3 regions of the Citrobacter sp. CFNIH10 genome follow, and region 2 is predicted to be linked to each of the others. Evidence: predicted binding sites of a transcription regulator. Region 2 holds the regulator's gene; each other region holds the start of a gene.

Region 1 (6,114 bases), 290 kb from region 2:
CCCAGAATGGCTGGGTGCAGAGTTACGGCTCTCGCTGCGTGAAACCGCCGGTGGTGATCGGCGACGTCAGCCGTCCGGAAGCGATCACCGTAGAATGGGCGAAGTATGCTCAGTCGCTGACTGACAAACCGGTAAAAGGCATGCTGACCGGCCCGGTGACCATTCTCTGCTGGTCCTTCCCGCGTGAAGACGTCACCCGCGAAACCATCGCCAAACAGATCGCGCTGGCACTGCGTGATGAGGTGGCGGATCTGGAAGCGGCAGGCATTGGCATCATTCAGATTGATGAACCCGCACTACGCGAAGGGCTGCCGTTGCGTCGTAGCGACTGGGCGGCTTATCTGGCGTGGGGCGTGGAAGCGTTCCGTATCAACGCGGCGGTGGCGAAAGATGATACCCAGATCCACACCCACATGTGTTACTGCGAGTTTAACAACATCATGGATTCTATTGCCGCGCTGGATGCTGACGTGATCACCATTGAGACCTCACGTTCCGACATGGAGCTTCTGGAGTCGTTCGAAGAGTTCGACTATCCGAACGAAATCGGACCGGGCGTGTATGACATTCACTCGCCGAATGTCCCGAGCGTAGAGTGGATTGAGGCGCTGTTGCAAAAAGCGGCACAACGTATCCCGGCTGAACGCCTGTGGGTGAACCCGGACTGTGGCCTGAAAACCCGCGGTTGGCCGGAAACCCGCGCCGCGCTGGCGAACATGGTGAAAGCCGCGCAGAATCTGCGTCAGGCGTGATCTTCCTGGGCCCGGTAAGGCGAAGTCGCCACCGGGCCTGTTGTCGGGGGGCGGTTCAGACCTGCGTTATTTCTTACTTCCGTACTGTGCAAACCACGCCAGCATTCTTTGCCAGCCGTCTTTGGCAGATTCTTCGTGATAGCTCGAGCGGTAGTCGGCATTGAAGGCATGACCGGCATCAGGATAGACAACAATCTCCGTATTGGCGTTAGCGGCGCGTAAGGCCTGGCGCATGGTCTCCACGCTCTCCTGTGAAATACTGTTATCCTGACCGCCGTACAGACCCAGCACCGGGGCGTTCAGATCGGTCGCCACATCGACAGGATGTTTCGGCGAATTCAACGACTTATCGCCAACCAACTTCCCATACCAGGCTACAGCGGCTTTCAGTTGCGGGTTATGCGCCGCGTACAGCCACGTAATACGTCCGCCCCAACAAAAGCCAGTGATCATCAGACGATGAACATCGCCACCGTTGCGGGACGCCCAACTGGCGACGTGATCCAGATCGGCCAGAACCTGAGAATCCGGCACTTTCGCCACCAGACCGCTCAATAGCGTGGGAATATCGGCGAAATCATTGGGATCGCCTTCGCGGAAGTAGAGTTCTGGCGCGATAGCCAAATAGCCGTCCAGCGCCAGACGACGGCAGATGTCGCGGATATGTTCATGCACGCCAAAGATTTCCTGCACTACAATGACCACAGGCAGTGGGCCATTGCTCTTTTTCGGCCGGGCGTGAAACGCCGGCATCTCGTCCCCCTGAGAAGGGATTGACGTAAAACCCGCGACGATGGCGTCGTCCGGGGTATGCACTGAGGTAGAGGCAATAGGGGATGCTGCAGGTGCAAAACCGGTTTGTGGTGTTGATGTCATGGTATTCTCCGTACCCTTAGAAAAATAGCGCACTATTAACTATAGACAGCCTTTAACCATTCACACTGCCTCAAACGGCTCGCTTTTTGTGCAAAGAAAGAGAAAGTTGGGCTATTGATGTGATGTTGATCACTTTTTGTAGGTAAATTCATGCAAATGAATTGCATCATGGTGATAGCGGTCACGAAAATATCTTAAGTCCTTCGGTAAAGTGTCTTTTTGCTTCTTCTGACAAAAACCGAATCACAGAGGAGTTTTATATGTCCAGGTCTGACGTTTTTCATCTCGGCCTCACCAAGAACGATTTACAAGGGGCTACGCTGGCTATCGTCCCTGGCGATCCGGAACGTGTAGAAAAGATCGCCGCGCTGATGGAGAAGCCGGTTAAACTGGCATCTCACCGTGAATTCACTACCTGGCGCGCAGAGCTGGACGGTAAAGCCGTCATCGTCTGCTCGACCGGTATCGGCGGCCCATCAACTTCTATAGCGGTGGAAGAATTGGCTCAGTTGGGCATTCGTACTTTCCTGCGTATTGGCACCACGGGGGCCATTCAGCCGCATATCAATGTCGGCGATGTTCTGGTCACCACGGCGTCCGTTCGTCTGGATGGTGCGAGCCTGCACTTTGCGCCGATGGAGTATCCGGCAGTCGCTGACTTTGAATGCACCACCGCGCTGGTTGAAGCGGCAAAATCCATCGGTGCCACAACTCACGTGGGCGTAACTGCATCTTCTGACACCTTCTACCCAGGCCAGGAACGTTACGACACTTTCTCCGGTCGCGTAGTACGTCGTTTCAAAGGCTCCATGGAAGAGTGGCAGTCAATGGGCGTGATGAACTACGAAATGGAGTCCGCCACGCTGCTGACCATGTGTGCAAGCCAGGGCCTGCGCGCCGGGATGGTTGCGGGGGTAATCGTCAACCGCACCCAGCAAGAGATCCCGAATGCGGAGACGATGAAACAAACTGAAAGCCATGCGGTGAAAATCGTGGTGGAAGCGGCACGTCGTCTCATCTAATTCTCTTCTCTTCCGTAAACAAGGCCGACGCGTTCGGCCTTTTGCTTTTACGCGATTATTTGCGTACCGCCTCGCAGGAAAGTTCTTTAAAACTGGACGTTTATACAGCACAATTCTATTTTGTGCGGGTGATGTATGGCGTCGGGAGGCATTTTGGATATCTCAATCATCATTTATGCGGTTATTGCGCTGGTGGGCATTGCGCTTGGCTGGCTGATAGCCAGCTATCAGCATGCGCAACAGAAAGCCGAACAATTCGCTGAACGTGAAGAGATGGTTGCGGCATTAAGTGCTGCCAAACAACAGCTTGCCCAAAGTGAACACTGGCGTGATGAGTGCGAGTTGCTCAATAACGAATTACGTAGCCTGCGCAGCATTAACACCTCGCTGGAAGCGGATCTGCGTGAAGTGACCACGCGAATGGAAGCCACACAGCAGCATGCGGAAGATAAAATTCGCCAGATGATCAACAGCGAGCAGCGTCTGAGCGAACAGTTTGAAAACCTGGCAAACCGAATCTTTGAGCAAAGCAATCGCCGGGTTGATGAGCAAAACCGACAGAGCCTGAATGGGCTGCTGACGCCGCTGCGTGAACAACTGGACGGTTTCCGTCGCCAGGTTCAGGACAGCTTTGGTCAGGAAGCGCGAGAACGTCACACCCTGGCGCATGAAATTCGCAATCTTCAACAGCTTAATGCACAAATGGCCCAGGAAGCGGTCAACCTGACGCGTGCACTAAAAGGCGATAATAAAACGCAGGGGAACTGGGGCGAAGTCGTACTCACCCGTGTGCTGGAAGCATCCGGACTGCGTGAAGGTTATGAGTACGAAACGCAGGTCAGTATCGAGAATGACGTTCGTTCCCGCATGCAGCCCGACGTAATTGTACGTTTACCGCAGGGAAAAGATGTGGTGATCGACGCCAAAATGACGCTGGTGGCCTATGAGCGCTATTTTAATGCGGAAGACGATTACACCCGCGAAAGCGCGCTTCAGGAACACATTGCTTCGGTGCGTAACCATATTCGCCTGTTGGGACGTAAGGACTACCAGCAGCTTCCGGGGCTGCGCACGCTGGATTACGTGCTGATGTTTATCCCGGTGGAGCCCGCGTTTCTGTTAGCGCTCGACCGACAGCCCGAACTGATTACTGAAGCGCTTAAAAATAATATTATGCTGGTCAGTCCCACGACATTACTGGTGGCGTTGCGAACCATTGCGAATCTTTGGCGTTACGAACATCAAAGCCGTAATGCGCAACAGATTGCGGACCGTGCGAGTAAGCTCTATGACAAGATGCGGCTGTTTGTCGACGATATGTCCTCCATCGGGCAGAGTCTGGACAAAGCGCAGGATAACTATCGTCAGGCGATGAAAAAGCTGTCGTCGGGGCGCGGCAACGTGCTGGCGCAGGCCGAAGCGTTTCGCGGCTTAGGGGTAGAAATTAAGCGCGAGATTAACCCTGAACTGGCGGAACAGGCCACAACGCAGGATGAAGAGTATCGGTTGCGATCGGTACCTGAAGAGCAGGAAGATGCATCTTATTCCGACGATGACGGGATAAAGCAGCAATCGAATTAGTCCGTTCGGAGTAACCCGGACGGGCAGAAGGGTAGGGCAATGCGCCCCAATCTGTTACACTTCTCGAACAATTTTTTGATGAGCAGGCACTGAGATGGTGGATAATTCACAAGAAACGACGCACTTTGGTTTTCAGACTGTCGCTAAAGAGCATAAAGCGGACATGGTGGCCCACGTTTTTCATTCTGTGGCATCAAAATATGATGTTATGAATGATTTGATGTCTTTTGGCATCCATCGTTTGTGGAAGCGCTTCACCATCGACTGTAGCGGCGTCCGCCGTGGTCAGACAGTACTGGATTTAGCCGGGGGAACCGGCGATCTGACGGCTAAATTCTCCCGTCTGGTCGGGGAGACCGGCAAGGTGATTCTGGCTGACATCAATGACTCAATGCTCAAAATGGGTCGTGAAAAGCTGCGCAATATCGGCGTGATTGGCAACGTAGAATATGTTCAGGCCAATGCGGAAGCGCTGCCGTTCCCGGACAATACGTTTGACTGCATCACTATTTCCTTCGGTTTGCGTAACGTCACGGACAAAGACAAAGCCCTGCGCTCGATGTTCCGTGTCCTGAAGCCAGGTGGTCGTCTGCTGGTGCTGGAATTCTCTAAACCGATTATCGAGCCACTGAGCAAAGCGTACGACGCCTACTCGTTCCATATCCTGCCGCGTATCGGTTCAATGGTCGCCAATGATGCCGATAGCTATCGTTATCTGGCGGAATCCATCCGTATGCATCCCGATCAGGACACCTTGAAAGCGATGATGCAGGACGCCGGGTTCGAAAGTGTCGACTATTACAACCTGACAGCGGGTGTGGTTGCGCTACATCGCGGCTATAAGTTCTGACAGGAGAACGGGGATGCCTTTTAAACCCTTAGTGACTGCAGGAATGGAAAGTTTGCTTAATTCATTCCTGTATCGTTCGCCGGCGTTGAAAACGGCGCGAGCGCGTCTGCTGGGAAAAGTGCTGCGTGTAGAGCTAAAAGGCTTTTCGACATCATTAATTCTGCTGTTCAGCGAACGCCAGGTTGACGTGCTGGGCGAGTGGGCTGGCGAGGCCGATTGTACGGTGATCACTCATGCCAGCGTATTGCCAAAATTACGTGACCGCCAGCAACTGGCTGCGCTGATTCGCAGTGGCGAACTGGAAGTGCAGGGTGATATTCAGGTTGTGCAAAATTTCGTTGCCCTTGCCGACCTGGCGGAATTCGATCCTGCTGAACTGCTGGCGCCTTATACCGGCGACATCGCGGCGGAAGGGATCAGCAAAGCCCTGCGCGGCGGGGCAAAATTTCTCCGTCACGGGATCCAACGTCAGCAACGTTATGTTGCCGAAGCCATTACGGAAGAGTGGCGAATGGCACCCGGACCGTTAGAGGTTGCATGGTTCGCGGAAGAAACGGCAGCGGTGGAACGCGCTGTCGATGCGCTGACCCGGCGGCTGGAAAAACTGGAGGCTAAATGACGCCAGGTGAAGTACGGCGCCTGTATTTCATCATTCGCACTTTTTTAAGTTACGGACTTGATGAACTCATCCCCAAAATGCGGATCACGCTGCCGCTGCGGTTATGGCGTTACTGCCTGTTCTGGATGCCAAACCGGCATAAAGACAAATTATTGGGAGAGCGACTGAGACTGGCTCTGCAGGAGTTAGGGCCGGTGTGGATCAAGTTTGGTCAAATGCTCTCAACTCGCCGCGATCTCTTCCCTCCGCATATCGCCGATCAACTGGCGTTGTTACAGGACAAAGTCGCCCCCTTCGATGGCAAGCTGGCGAAAGCGCAAATCGAAGAAGCGATGGGCGGACTGCCCGTTGAAGCCTGGTTTGATGAATTCGAGATTCAGCCGCTGGCGTCGGCGTCAATTGCTCAGGTGCATA
Region 2 (6,114 bases):
CTTGTCGAAGAATTCCGGCGCGTTAATACCGTGCAGCACGGACAGACGCTGCGCCACGGTGCGGCTTTCTTTCTCCAGCGTCCCGCGGTTGATCGACGGGTTAGCGCTCAGCAGCCAGAAGGTGATGGCATAACGCTGCAGCGTTTCGCGCGCACCCGCGGCCAGCAGTTGCAGCGTACGGGAATGAGCCGGATTGATATGCAGTTCATCATCCTGAACGGTAATCAGCCCCTGACGCTGCATTTCAGCCGTCAGCGCATCAATCACGTCTGCCAACTCATCGCGCTCCCAGCGCAGGAACAGCTCGGCTTTCAGCATCGGGTAGAGCACGTCAACGTGTTGCAGCAACGCTTCGCGGGAAATATGACGATGCTGGGTGACGATCGCCGCCATCAGTGACGGTAGCACCAGCATATGCGCGATGTTATTGCGATAGTAGGTCATCAGGACCGCCTGCTCGCGCGGCAGAATGATGATATCGCCAATGGTATCCTTCTCGACTTCGAATTTGTTCATCTGCAACGCGTGATCGATAAGATCGCTGGCGTTGACAGACGGCACGGTCGAATCAGAGGAATACGGCACGTTGCGCATCAGATCCAGGTAACAGTTGAGCTGCTCGGTCAATTGTTCGCGGGTCAGCGAACGCTGGCGAGACGCTAACAGCGCGGTGCAGCACAGGTTCATGGCGTTCGCCGCACCCGCATTGTTAATACGCACCATCAGCTCCGCCGCAATCCCGTTTACCGTCGGCGTCAGCCAGGCTGGACGCACGGCTTCGATCGGATCGATAGACTCGCGCCACTCCGGCACGTGGTGATTCAGGTAGGTCATCAATGGCATTGGCTCGCCAAAGTTGACGTAGCCCTGACCGAGATTACGCAGCTTGCTCAGGCCACGCAGCATCTGCGGCAGGCTCTCTTTCTCTTTGGTCGCGCCGCGCAGCTCTTTGGCATAGGTTCCCACTTCCATCACGTGCTCGTAACCGATGTAAATCGGCACCAGGGTGATCGGACGGGTGCCGCCGCGCAGCATCGCCTGGATGGTCATCGACAGCGTGCCAGTTTTTGGGTCCAGCAAACGGCCGGTACGGGAACGACCACCTTCGACAAAGTATTCAACCGAGTAGCCGCGGCTGAACAGTTCGCCCAGATACTCACGGAAAACCGTGGAATAGAGCTTATTGCCCTTAAAGGTACGACGAATAAAGAACGCGCCCAGGCGGCGGAAGATCGGGCCTGCCGGCCAGAAGTTCAGGTTGATACCTGCAGCGATGTGCGGCGGCACCAGCCCCTGGTGATAGAGCACGTAGGAGAGCAGCAGGTAGTCCATGTGGCTGCGGTGGCAGGGAACATAAACAATTTCGTGCCCGTCGTGCGCCAGTTGGCGAACGCGTTCTGCGTTGTGAACGTTAATCCCCTGATACAGCCTGTTCCAGGTGAAGCCCAGAATACGGTCGGTCAGGCGAATCATCTCGTAAGAGAAGTTGGCGGCGATCTCTTCCATCAGCGCAATGGCGTTTTGCTGCGCCTTTTCATGGGAGATTTTCTTGCTGCGCGCTTCGTCTTCCACCGCGCGGGCAATCGCTTTGGAGGCCAGCAGCTTGTTGAAGAGATCCTGACGCGCAGGTAGACGCGGCCCCACCGCGGCCAGGCGCTGACGGGCGAAGTGCATACGCGCCACGCGAGCCAGTTTCTGCGCAATGGTTTTATCCGTGCCGTGCTCATCGGCCATTCGGCGCAGAGAGACGGAAGGCGAGAAGCGGACAAAGCTGTCGCGGCCAAGCCAGGAGACGGCAAAGAATTTCTGAATGCCATTAAGCATGCGCAGCGGCGGGTTAACCTCGCCCTTTTCACGACCCGGAGAACGTCCAAACATCACCGACACCGGCACCATTTGCACATCCAGATCCGGATTGCTGCGATGCAGGTCGAGATAGTTATGGAACAGCTTGATGGACTCTTCTTTCGGCGTGTAATAGGTGAAGACACGCGGTCCGCCGTGAATGAACACATAGCGCGGCAACTGTGTGCCATCGATCTCCAGCGGTTCTAACGGGTCGGGGAGATCGTGCGCCAGACATTGCGCGCGCAGCGTCAGCAAGTCCGCTTTGGAGTTGTACGGCAAAACGTACATAATTGGGCGAGAGGTGTTGAGTCCCAATTCCGGGGCAGGATCTGCCGGAATAGACTTGCTTTTTACCAGTACACTTAATGGTAAATTCAGTATTTTGTAGTAAATTCGTGGCCAGCCGGACATAAACGATGTAAAGCCTCTGGTTAATAATGCAATTGCGTTGCAAGGATATCAGAAAGTCATGTGAATTTCTGGTCTATCCCGTCATACTTCGCGCCGCGTTGCCCTAACTCGAATTACATGAGTTAACAAGACAATGTCATTGACGCCAATAATGCAAAAAGGTTCTTTTAATGGCTAATAATACCACTGGATTCACCCGAATTATCAAAGCTGCAGGCTATTCCTGGAAAGGTTTTCGCGCCGCGTGGATTAACGAGGCCGCGTTCCGTCAGGAAAGCGTGGCGGCGCTGCTGGCCGTGGCTATCGCCTGCTGGCTGGACGTGGATGCCATTACGCGCGTTCTGCTGATAGGCTCTGTCATGCTGGTCATGATTGTTGAAATCCTGAACAGCGCCATCGAGGCGGTAGTGGACCGTATCGGCTCTGATTATCACGAACTTTCTGGTCGCGCAAAAGATATGGGGTCGGCGGCGGTACTGCTTTCTATCATTGTGGCGCTGATCACCTGGGGACTCCTGTTGTGGCCACATTTTCGCTAACGTTTTTCGACCCTGATTCCATAACCGGCTAAATCTGCTGTCGAATGTGTAGTTTGTGGTTCCAAAATCACCTTTAGCTGTATATACTCACAGCATAACTGTATATACACCCAGGGGGCGGAATGAAAGCGTTAACGGCCAGGCAACAAGAGGTGTTTGATCTCATTCGGGATCACATCAGCCAGACAGGTATGCCACCGACGCGTGCGGAGATCGCACAGCGTTTGGGGTTCCGTTCCCCAAACGCGGCTGAAGAACACCTGAAGGCGCTGGCACGTAAAGGGGCGATTGAAATCGTCTCCGGTGCTTCTCGCGGCATTCGACTGCTGCAGGAAGAAGAGGAAGGGTTACCGCTCATCGGTCGCGTTGCGGCGGGCGAGCCGCTGCTGGCGCAGCAGCACATTGAAGGCCATTATCAGGTGGATCCATCTTTGTTTAAGCCGAACGCCGATTTCCTGCTGCGCGTCAGCGGAATGTCGATGAAAGACATCGGCATTATGGATGGCGATCTGCTGGCGGTACACAAAACCCAGGACGTGCGTAACGGTCAGGTGGTTGTAGCGCGTATCGACGATGAAGTGACGGTCAAGCGCCTGAAAAAACAGGGCAATAAAGTTGAACTGCTGCCCGAAAACAGCGAATTTAAACCAATCCTGGTTGACCTTCGCGAACAGAATTTTACCATCGAAGGACTGGCCGTTGGCGTCATCCGTAATGGTGAATGGCTGTAGTACTTCTTTAGGCCGGATAAGGCGTTTACGTCGTTATCCGGCACTCTCACCACTCTCGTTATGACCTCTTCTCAGGCTCGTCTCCATGCCTTTTTTTGCTTCTGCTGACAAAGCACTCTGGCGCCTCGCCTTACCGATGATTTTCTCCAATATCACCGTTCCGCTGCTGGGACTGGTGGATACGGCGGTCATTGGTCACCTGGACAGCCCCGTCTATCTCGGCGGTGTGGCAGTAGGCGCAACCGCAACCAGCTTTCTGTTTATGCTACTGCTCTTCTTACGGATGAGCACTACCGGGCTGACGGCGCAGGCATTCGGCGCGAAGAATCCTCAGGCGCTGGCGAGGGCTCTGGTGCAACCGCTGGTCCTGGCTTTGGGCGCAGGGACATTAATTGCTATCTTCCGCACGCCGATTATCGACCTGGCGCTACACATTGTCGGCGGCAGCGAAGCGGTGCTGGAACAGGCGAGGCGATTCCTGGCCATTCGCTGGCTGAGCGCGCCGGCGTCACTGGCGAATCTGGTTCTGCTCGGTTGGTTACTGGGCGTGCAATACGCGCGTGCGCCGGTGATCCTGCTGATTGTCGGCAATATCCTGAACATTGTGCTCGACCTCTGGCTGGTAATGGGGCTGCATATGAACGTGCAGGGGGCCGCACTGGCGACGGTGATTGCGGAATATGCGACGTTGCTGATCGGTTTGTTGATGGTGCGTAAGGTCTTGCACTTGCGGGGCGTCTCTCTCGTCATACTCAGGCAGGCCTGGCGCGGCAACTTTCGTCGTCTTCTGGCGCTTAATCGCGACATCATGCTGCGTTCGCTGCTGCTGCAACTCTGTTTTGGTGCCATTACCGTGCTGGGGGCCAGACTGGGTAGCGATATCATCGCCGTTAACGCCGTGTTGATGACGTTGCTGACGTTTACGGCCTATGCGCTGGATGGCTTTGCCTACGCCGTGGAGGCGCATTCCGGTCAGGCCTATGGCGCCCGCGATGGCAGTCAGTTGCTGGAGGTCTGGCGCGCGGCGTGCCGTCAGTCAGGTATTGTCGCACTGCTGTTCTCAGTGGTTTATCTGCTCGCGGGCGAACAGATCGTCGCGCTGCTGACATCACTCCCGCAAATCCAGCAACTGGCCGATCGCTATCTGCTCTGGCAAGTGATTTTGCCGTTGGTCGGCGTCTGGTGCTATCTGCTGGATGGTATGTTTATCGGTGCAACGCGGGCGGCTGAAATGCGTAACAGTATGGCGGTCGCGGCTGCCGGGTTTGCGCTGACCTTGCTGACCCTCCCCGTGTTGGGGAATCACGGTTTGTGGCTGGCGCTGGCGGTTTTCCTGGCGCTGCGCGGACTGTCATTAGCCTGGATCTGGCGGCGCCACTGGCGGAATGGGACCTGGTTTTCGGCTTCGTGATGGTTAAAGATTCTGAATAGTGAATTGAACCCAGAATCTCTGACTACACTTAATCTCACGTCCAGCAGAAAACGAACGCAGTTGGGCGGTTTACTCTCACTATTCACAGCCTAATAAAGAGGACTTTATGATGAATAAAGACGAAGCCGGCGGTAACTGGAAACAATTTAAAGGTAAAGTGAAAGAGCAGTGGGGCAAACTGACCGATGACGATATGACAGTCATTGAAGGTAAGCGTGATCAACTGGTCGGTAAGATTCAGGAACGTTATGGTTACGAGAAAGACCAGGCGGAGAAAGAGGTCGATAGCTGGGAAAAACGCAACGACTATCGGTGGTAAGCTACCCTCATACCCGTGAGTACAAGGATGTAAGCCCCTCTGTTTGCTTCGGGCGGCATAGCATGCCGCCCACTTCATTAACGGGGTTTCTTTTTAACCTGAATCGAATGATCGTGCTGACACTCGCCAGGGTGACGGCAGGCTTCCACTTCCACGCAGGCTGAGCATAATCCGTGTGCTTCAATCACATTGTGGCGCAGGGCAAACCCCATCTTCGCCGCCAGCGTATGCATAATGTCTTCCACGCCCTCCGCACACTCTTCTTTCACCGCACCACAGCGGTCGCAGATAAACATCGCGGAAGTATGAGTTGGCTGATCGAACAGGTAACACAGCACATAGCTGTTGGTGGATTCAACCTTATGCACAAAACCTTGTTCAAGCAGAAAATCGAGTGCGCGATAGACCGTTGGCGGCTTGGCCTGCGGTTCTGATTCACGCAGCAGGTCGAGCAGATCGTAAGCGCTAATTGCGCCTTCCTGAAGGCTCATCAGACGCAACACCTCAAGGCGCTGTGGGGTCAGGCGCACATTGCGTTGCGCGCACAGTTTTTCAGCTTGCGCCAGCAACTCTTGCGTTGTGGTCTTTTCCATTGGGCACCTCGGATCGCGTGAAGTAAGAAAACCCTCACTTTATCATGTTATGGGAGAAACGCCGAGATCCAGGCCGGCACGATAAATCGCCTGCTAATCTTTCCCTGTTTCGCATTCTCTTCTATACATATTGATGTCTGTCACATAATAAAAACATTCCAGCAAGTTCTGCATGGAGCGAATAGCGTCATCTTCACCCATTTTATCACAGCAATAGTCCTACTCAGCCGCGTTGATACTG
Region 3 (6,114 bases), 1.6 Mb from region 2:
TCTTGAAAGCGGTTGGAAGTGGAAGTACCTGGTGAAGAAGCATCGCGAAGGGGAATTAATAACCCGTTATGTGGAGGCCAGTGCAGCCCAGGAGGCCGTGGATTTGTTGCTTACGCTGGAAAATGAACCGGTGCGGGTCAATCTCTGGATTGACGAACATATGAGTCCCGCGCTGCAAAACCGCATGAAACAGACGATACGCGCGCGGCGTAAACGTCATTTCAATGCTGAGCATCAGCACACGCGAAAGAAATCTATCGATCTGGAATTTATTGTCTGGCAGAGACTGGCAGGGCTGGCACAGCGGCGAGGCAAAACGCTATCAGAGACCGTAGTGCAGCTGATTGAAGATGCAGAGAATAAAGAGAAGTACGCTAACAAGATGTCTTCGCTAAAGCAGGATCTGCAGGCGTTGTTAGGCAAAGAGTGACTGGTATTCATTAAAGCTGTTTTGCTGACAGCTAAAAAAAACCCCGCAGCGCGGGGTTTTTTCATGAGACGGAAACTTAAGCCTGCGGCTGAGTTACAACGTCTTTGATGCCTTTAACTTCGATCTCAACGCGACGATCCGGGGCCAGGCAGTCGATCAGTGCAGCGCGAGCTTTCACGTTGTCACAGGTGTTGCCAGTAACCGGGTTGGATTCGCCCATACCACGTGCGGAGATCTTGTCAGCCGGGATACCCTTAGAGATCAGGTAATCAACAACAGACTGAGCACGTTTCTCAGACAGACCCTGGTTGTAAGCGTCAGAACCGATGCGGTCCGTGAAGCCCAGAACCACTACGGAACCGTCTTTCGGATCCAGGTTGCTCAGCTGGCTGTACATCTGATCCAGAGCCTGCTGGCCTTCTGGTTTCAGAGTTGCTTTGTTGAAGTTGAACAGAACGTCAGACTTCAGAGTGAAGTGTTTGGTCTGTACTTCAGGAGCCGGAGCCGGCGCCGGCGCTACGATCGGAGCAGCTTGTTCCTGCTGACCGAAACGGTAAGAAACACCTACGCTCAGCAGACCGTTGTCTGGACGAGTACCGATGGTGTTAGCGTCACCGATGTTGTTGGTCCACTGGTATTCCAGACGGGTAGCGATTTCAGGAGTAATTGCGTACTCAACACCACCTGCGAATACTGGGGATACGCCAGTATCGTGGTCTTTAAAGGAAGCGCCACCAGGTTCGTTAGCCTTGGTGTCTGCACGCCATACCATACCACCCAGACGAGTGTAGATGTCCAGATCGTCAGTGATTGGGTAACCCAGTTTAGCGGTCAGCTGAACGCCCTGAGCTTTGTAAGCGCCGTTGATGTTGTCGCCTTTGTACGGCATACGACCTAACCAGTCGTAACCCATTTCAAAGCCAACATACGGGTTAACCTGGTAACCACCGAACGCACCGGCACCCAGTTGGTTTTCGTGGGTCGGACCGTTGTTGTTGATGAAACCAGTGTCATGGTACTGGGACCAGCCCAGTTTAGCACCAGTGTACCAGGTGTTATCTTTCGGAGCGGCCTGCGCTACGGTAGCGAAACCAGCCAGTGCCACTGCAATCGCGATAGCTGTCTTTTTCATTTTTTGCGCCTCGTTATCATCCAAAATACGCCATGAATATCTCCAACGAGATAACACGGTTAAATCCTTCACCGGGGGAGTAGTTCAATAGTTACTCTACCGATATCTGCGGCTTACGCCGAGCACCCCTGGCGATGTAAAGTCTACAACGTAGTTGAAAACTTACAAGTGTGAACTCTGTCAGGCATATGAAAAAAAAAAGCTTGTATACATAATATTTAACATTTGGCGCATCAGAATTTATCGCCAGATTTCGCGGGAACCGCGTGCGCCAAGCGTTCACAGAAAAAAAACGTTAGTCCTCAATGTGAAGGTCGAGGAGGAAAAAAAATTCCAGGATAAATCCTAAATTTACTCAATGATACAAATTTGAGTGAATTTTTAGCCCGGTTTGCTGTCTCGTGGCATGGGTGTGTGCATTCACGGGACGCATGATAAATCCCATCGCATTTCCTTCATCTGCCGCCTTAACCAATTCAGCATGTTCTTCTTCTGTTAATTCTTCTGTTAGCCAGCCAATTACCACGCTGTAGTTGCCCGTGCGCAATGCACGAACCATTGATTCCAGCGTATGGCAGGGGGACAGTTGGTTAATTTGCATCACTTTAGTCAGCGGAAGCCCGGCAGACTGAACCCATTCACGGCTCAGCTTCTGCTGTGGCGTCAGCCAGAGCTGCCAGCGCGATTGCTGTCCTAGCTGCTGAAGAAGCGGTAACAGCAGTAACTGCGTCATCATGGGCTGGTCTTCGCGGTAGACCACTTCGCTGATAAGCCCGGTGGACACTTTCTCGGAAGAGACGCGCGCCATCGTGTTCGATGTGGAAGAGAATGACGGAGAACGATTTGCGTAGCCTGAAGTGTACATAATCAATCCAGCCCTGTGAGTTACTGTATGGATGTACAGTAACCCTGATGTCGTGAAAGATCAACTTTATTTTCGGAAAGAGACTCGCAATTTTTATTCATGGTAGCGGTAAAAACGAAATTCAGCTTGCCCCTTGAGAATAAGTTGCCTATTTTCGTCATTAACGGATTCGTGACGGCAAATCATTCTTTTAGTTTATGATTTAAAAGGGAATTTTATGAAAATTCACTCCTATGACAGGATCTATAAATCACAGGAATATTTATCTTCTCTGGGGACGATCCACTTCCGCTCACTGTTTGGCAGTTACAGTCTGACAATCAGGAATACCGTCTTTGCGATGGTTGCCAATGGGGAGCTCTATCTGCGTGCCTGTGAGCAAAGCGTACAGTATTGCGTGCAACATTCCCCGGTCTGGCTGACGTTTCTTAAACGCGGGCGTCCGGTCATGCTTAATTATTATCAGGTTGATGACACTCTTTGGCGCGACCAGCAACAGTTGATCCAGTTGTCGAAGTTTTCGCTGGATGCCGCGTTGCAGGAGAAGTTGTCCCGCAGTTCTCAGCAGCGGCTTAAGGATCTCCCCAATATGACCTTTCATCTGGAGAGTTTGCTGAATGAAGCGGGGATCTACGACGTCGCCACCCTGCGAATGCTGGGCGCTAAAATGTGCTGGTTGCGACTGCGACAAATGAACAAATCCATCACTGACAAGGTGCTGTTTAATCTTGAAGGGGCTATTTATGGTATCCATGAAGCGGCGCTCCCGGCGATACGCCGCCAGGAGCTTGCTCTGTGGGTTAAGTCGCTTTCACCGGTGCCGATGTCGGTGGAGAAGAGTGAGTGATTTGCCGCTGTAGCCGCCCCATTTCCGGCAGCAGGGCCACCAGTAAACCGACCTGCTGAATCACCAGTGGTTCTTTGCTGTCCGGACGTGGCTCAAGCTGCTGAATGCGCTGTTTCAGTTCGGCGAGAGCTTGCTGCACGCGCGCTTCGTCGGCCGGGAGATGATGTAGCGCATCATCAACATAACAGACCGCATCGTCCAGCAAAGCCAGCACGTCGGGGTTGGTGAGTTGCTCACGATGCGCACCTAAAGCAGAAATATAACTGGTGAATGTATGATTGAGGCAGAGCAAACGGAACGCGGCCTCACGTGTTTGTGCCGTCACGTCGGGCTCGCTGGACATATTCGACACCACGGAGGCCAGCTCAGCATCGCGGTTATGGGCATCGCGACGGGCAATCCGATATGCCAGTCGATTATCGCGTCCCTGATGGTACTGCTCCAGGATGGCGTCAAGATAGCGACAGTTTGCATCGGTCGCTCTTTCCATCACTCGCGGGAGGTTTCGGAAACGCCAGTCCGGCCAGATAAAGCTCACTGCCGCCCAGGCGATGGCGCAGCCGATGAGCGTATCAATCACCCTGGGGAGGGCGACTTCAAACCCTTCGCCGAGCAAGTTGAAGCACAGCAGAACCAGCAGCGTGATAAACATAGTGGCGTGGGCATACTGGACGTTGCGAAAGGCAAAGAACAGAACGCCGGTGATCACCAGTAAAATAAGCTGACCTTCCAGCGACGGAACAAACCATAAAATCGGGATACCAATCGCCACCCCGACCAGGGTACCGATAATCCTCAGCGCCAGGCGGTGCCGCGTGGCGTTGTAGTTTGGCTGACAAACAAACAGGCTGGTCAGCAGGATCCAGTAACCGTGATGCATACCGGTTATCTGAATGATCGCGTAGCCGACGCACAGAACCAGAGACATCCTGACCGCATGGCGAAACAGCGCCGATTCGGGAGTAAAGTTACGACTCAGACGCAGCCAGATATCGCTGAACCCGTGCGGACTGTCATCGGCGAGCTGGCTCTCCGATTCGTTACGCGGCATAGCCTGCGCCTGTTCTGATTCAATTGTTGCCAGTTGTGCATCGATGGCGCGCAAATTAGCCAGTAAAAATCCCAGCGTTTTCAGCAGATCGGCGGAGGCGCCGTTTGCCCGCATTCGCTCAAGCGCGGCGTCGAGATGCGTGAAGGCGCGTTCAAAATGCGGATCGTGCTGATAGGGGACGCGCAACAAAATACAGCGCGACAGTTGCAGACAGGCCTGGCCCTGCATCGACATCAGGCGTTGAAAGCGGAACATCACGTCGCTGTGACGGAAATGGTCACGTAGCGTCTGGTATTGAATATGCGAGGAGCTGGCGCGCTCATGAATATCCTGCGCCACAAAGTAGTAATGCAGAGTTCGCCGCGTGCCGCGCTGCCCCCGGTCGCCGCGCAGGCGAGTCAACAGGGACACTTTCGTCTGATTCAGTGTCGCCATCAGTTGGCCGTTGGCCAGCGCTAAGTCATAAAGCGGTGCCTGGCTTTCATTTTCAATATCCGGGTCAAAAAGCCGTGACTTCAGCTCCAGATAGTGCGCCAGTTGTTCATAGCTGCGTGCCAGATTGTCCTGCAAGGGACGAATCGGGAACAGCAAATGGCCGATAAGCGTCAGCCCGTTGTACCAGATAGCGCCCGCCAGCAGCAGAAGCGGTTGCTGATACCATTGTGCGTACAACGACGCCCCAAGCATGGTGTAAATGGCGATCAGCAATGCGCCAAAGGCAATCGTCGCATAACGCTGCCCTAAACCGCCGAGCAGGATAAAACCGCTGGTAGAGAGCGTCAGTCCGATGGCGAACAGCCATGGGTAAGGAAACAGTAGCTCGACTGACGCAGAGGCGATAAAAAAGCAGATTAGCGTAATGATCAGGTTGCGCAGACGACCCGCGAGACGATCGTCCAGATCGGTCAGCGCCGCTGCCACCATCCCCAGCGTCAGGGGGATGGTCAGTTTGACATCACCCAACCACCAGGGCAGCGCTGTTGTTCCGCAGAGGGCGATAAAAATACGCACGTAATACAGCCAGGTGCTGTTCCAGGTATAGCGGCGAAGCAGGGGACTTAACATACTGACTTAGCGTCCTGATGACTCAAAACGGCGACGGGCGTTCGCTTCGCGTGCTGCACGTGCGACTTCTACGGAGACAACCCGACGTCCCACTGGCCAGAGTGCAATCGCGGCTATCTTAAAGTTCGCAATGCCAACCGGAATACCAATGATCGTGATGCACTGGGTGATACCTGCGGCGATGTGCATCAGACACAGCCACCAGCCGAAGAAGATCAGCCAGAAAATATTCAGCAGCGTCCCGCCCGTATTCATCAGCACACTTTTACCCGCCGGATCCAGTTCATCAACATGAACCGCTTCGTTTCCGTAAGGCAGCAGCGACAACCTGGTGATTTCCCAGCATGAGCGGGTGAGCGGCAGGGTGAAGATCAGCACTATACTGACCAGCGTTGCCAGGAACCAGGACAGCGTGGTGGCAAAACCCCCCAACACAAAATTCAAAATATTCAGAACGGTACGCATAAACCCTCGATTGATTCTGGTTTTCTGTGATTTCCGGCAATTGTAACGTTTTTTTGGGCTGGAGCACGTATTCTCTGGCGGTTACACTGAGAAGAAATACGCTTTGTCTGGATCGGCTGAGTCATGGAACTGAAAGCAACGTCTATTGGTAAACGTCTGGCGCAACACCCGTATGATCGGGCGGTGATCCTTAATGCCGGCATTAAGGTATCGGGCGATCGCCATGAATATCTCATTCCCTTCAATCAGTTACTGGCGA

What was found. The regulator LexA, encoded in region 2, represses DNA repair genes until DNA is damaged. The targets are predictions, from matches to a motif close to TNCTGTATGTACATACAGNA.
Region 1: a site for LexA is predicted at 2,741-2,760, ahead of rmuC (DNA recombination protein RmuC). Genes of this name have one in related genera too.
Region 3: a site for LexA is predicted at 2,449-2,468, ahead of sulA (SOS-induced cell division inhibitor SulA). Genes of this name have one in related genera too.

The regions. Positions count from the first base shown of each region.
Region 1 is NZ_CP026216.1:1,431,864-1,437,977, forward strand. Features, by position in the region: gene metE (5-methyltetrahydropteroyltriglutamate--homocysteine S-methyltransferase) at 1-752, shown strand, start outside; gene C2U53_RS10345 (dienelactone hydrolase family protein) at 819-1,628, opposite strand; gene udp (uridine phosphorylase) at 1,889-2,650, shown strand; gene rmuC (DNA recombination protein RmuC) at 2,804-4,231, shown strand; gene ubiE (bifunctional demethylmenaquinone methyltransferase/2-methoxy-6-polyprenyl-1,4-benzoquinol methylase UbiE) at 4,326-5,081, shown strand; gene ubiJ (ubiquinone biosynthesis protein UbiJ) at 5,095-5,700, shown strand; gene ubiB (ubiquinone biosynthesis regulatory protein kinase UbiB) at 5,697-6,114, shown strand, end outside.
Region 2 is NZ_CP026216.1:1,721,090-1,727,203, forward strand. Features, by position in the region: gene plsB (glycerol-3-phosphate 1-O-acyltransferase PlsB) at 1-2,259, opposite strand, end outside; gene C2U53_RS11680 (diacylglycerol kinase) at 2,430-2,798, shown strand; gene lexA (transcriptional repressor LexA) at 2,921-3,529, shown strand; gene dinF (MATE family efflux transporter DinF) at 3,615-4,940, shown strand; gene C2U53_RS11695 (CsbD family protein) at 5,071-5,280, shown strand; gene zur (zinc uptake transcriptional repressor Zur) at 5,358-5,873, opposite strand.
Region 3 is NZ_CP026216.1:3,281,259-3,287,372, forward strand. Features, by position in the region: gene matP (macrodomain Ter protein MatP) at 1-430, shown strand, start outside; gene ompA (porin OmpA) at 507-1,562, opposite strand; gene sulA (SOS-induced cell division inhibitor SulA) at 1,918-2,427, opposite strand; gene C2U53_RS19475 (TfoX/Sxy family DNA transformation protein) at 2,645-3,274, shown strand; gene yccS (YccS family putative transporter) at 3,228-5,390, opposite strand; gene C2U53_RS19485 (YccF domain-containing protein) at 5,397-5,855, opposite strand; gene helD (DNA helicase IV) at 5,979-6,114, shown strand, end outside.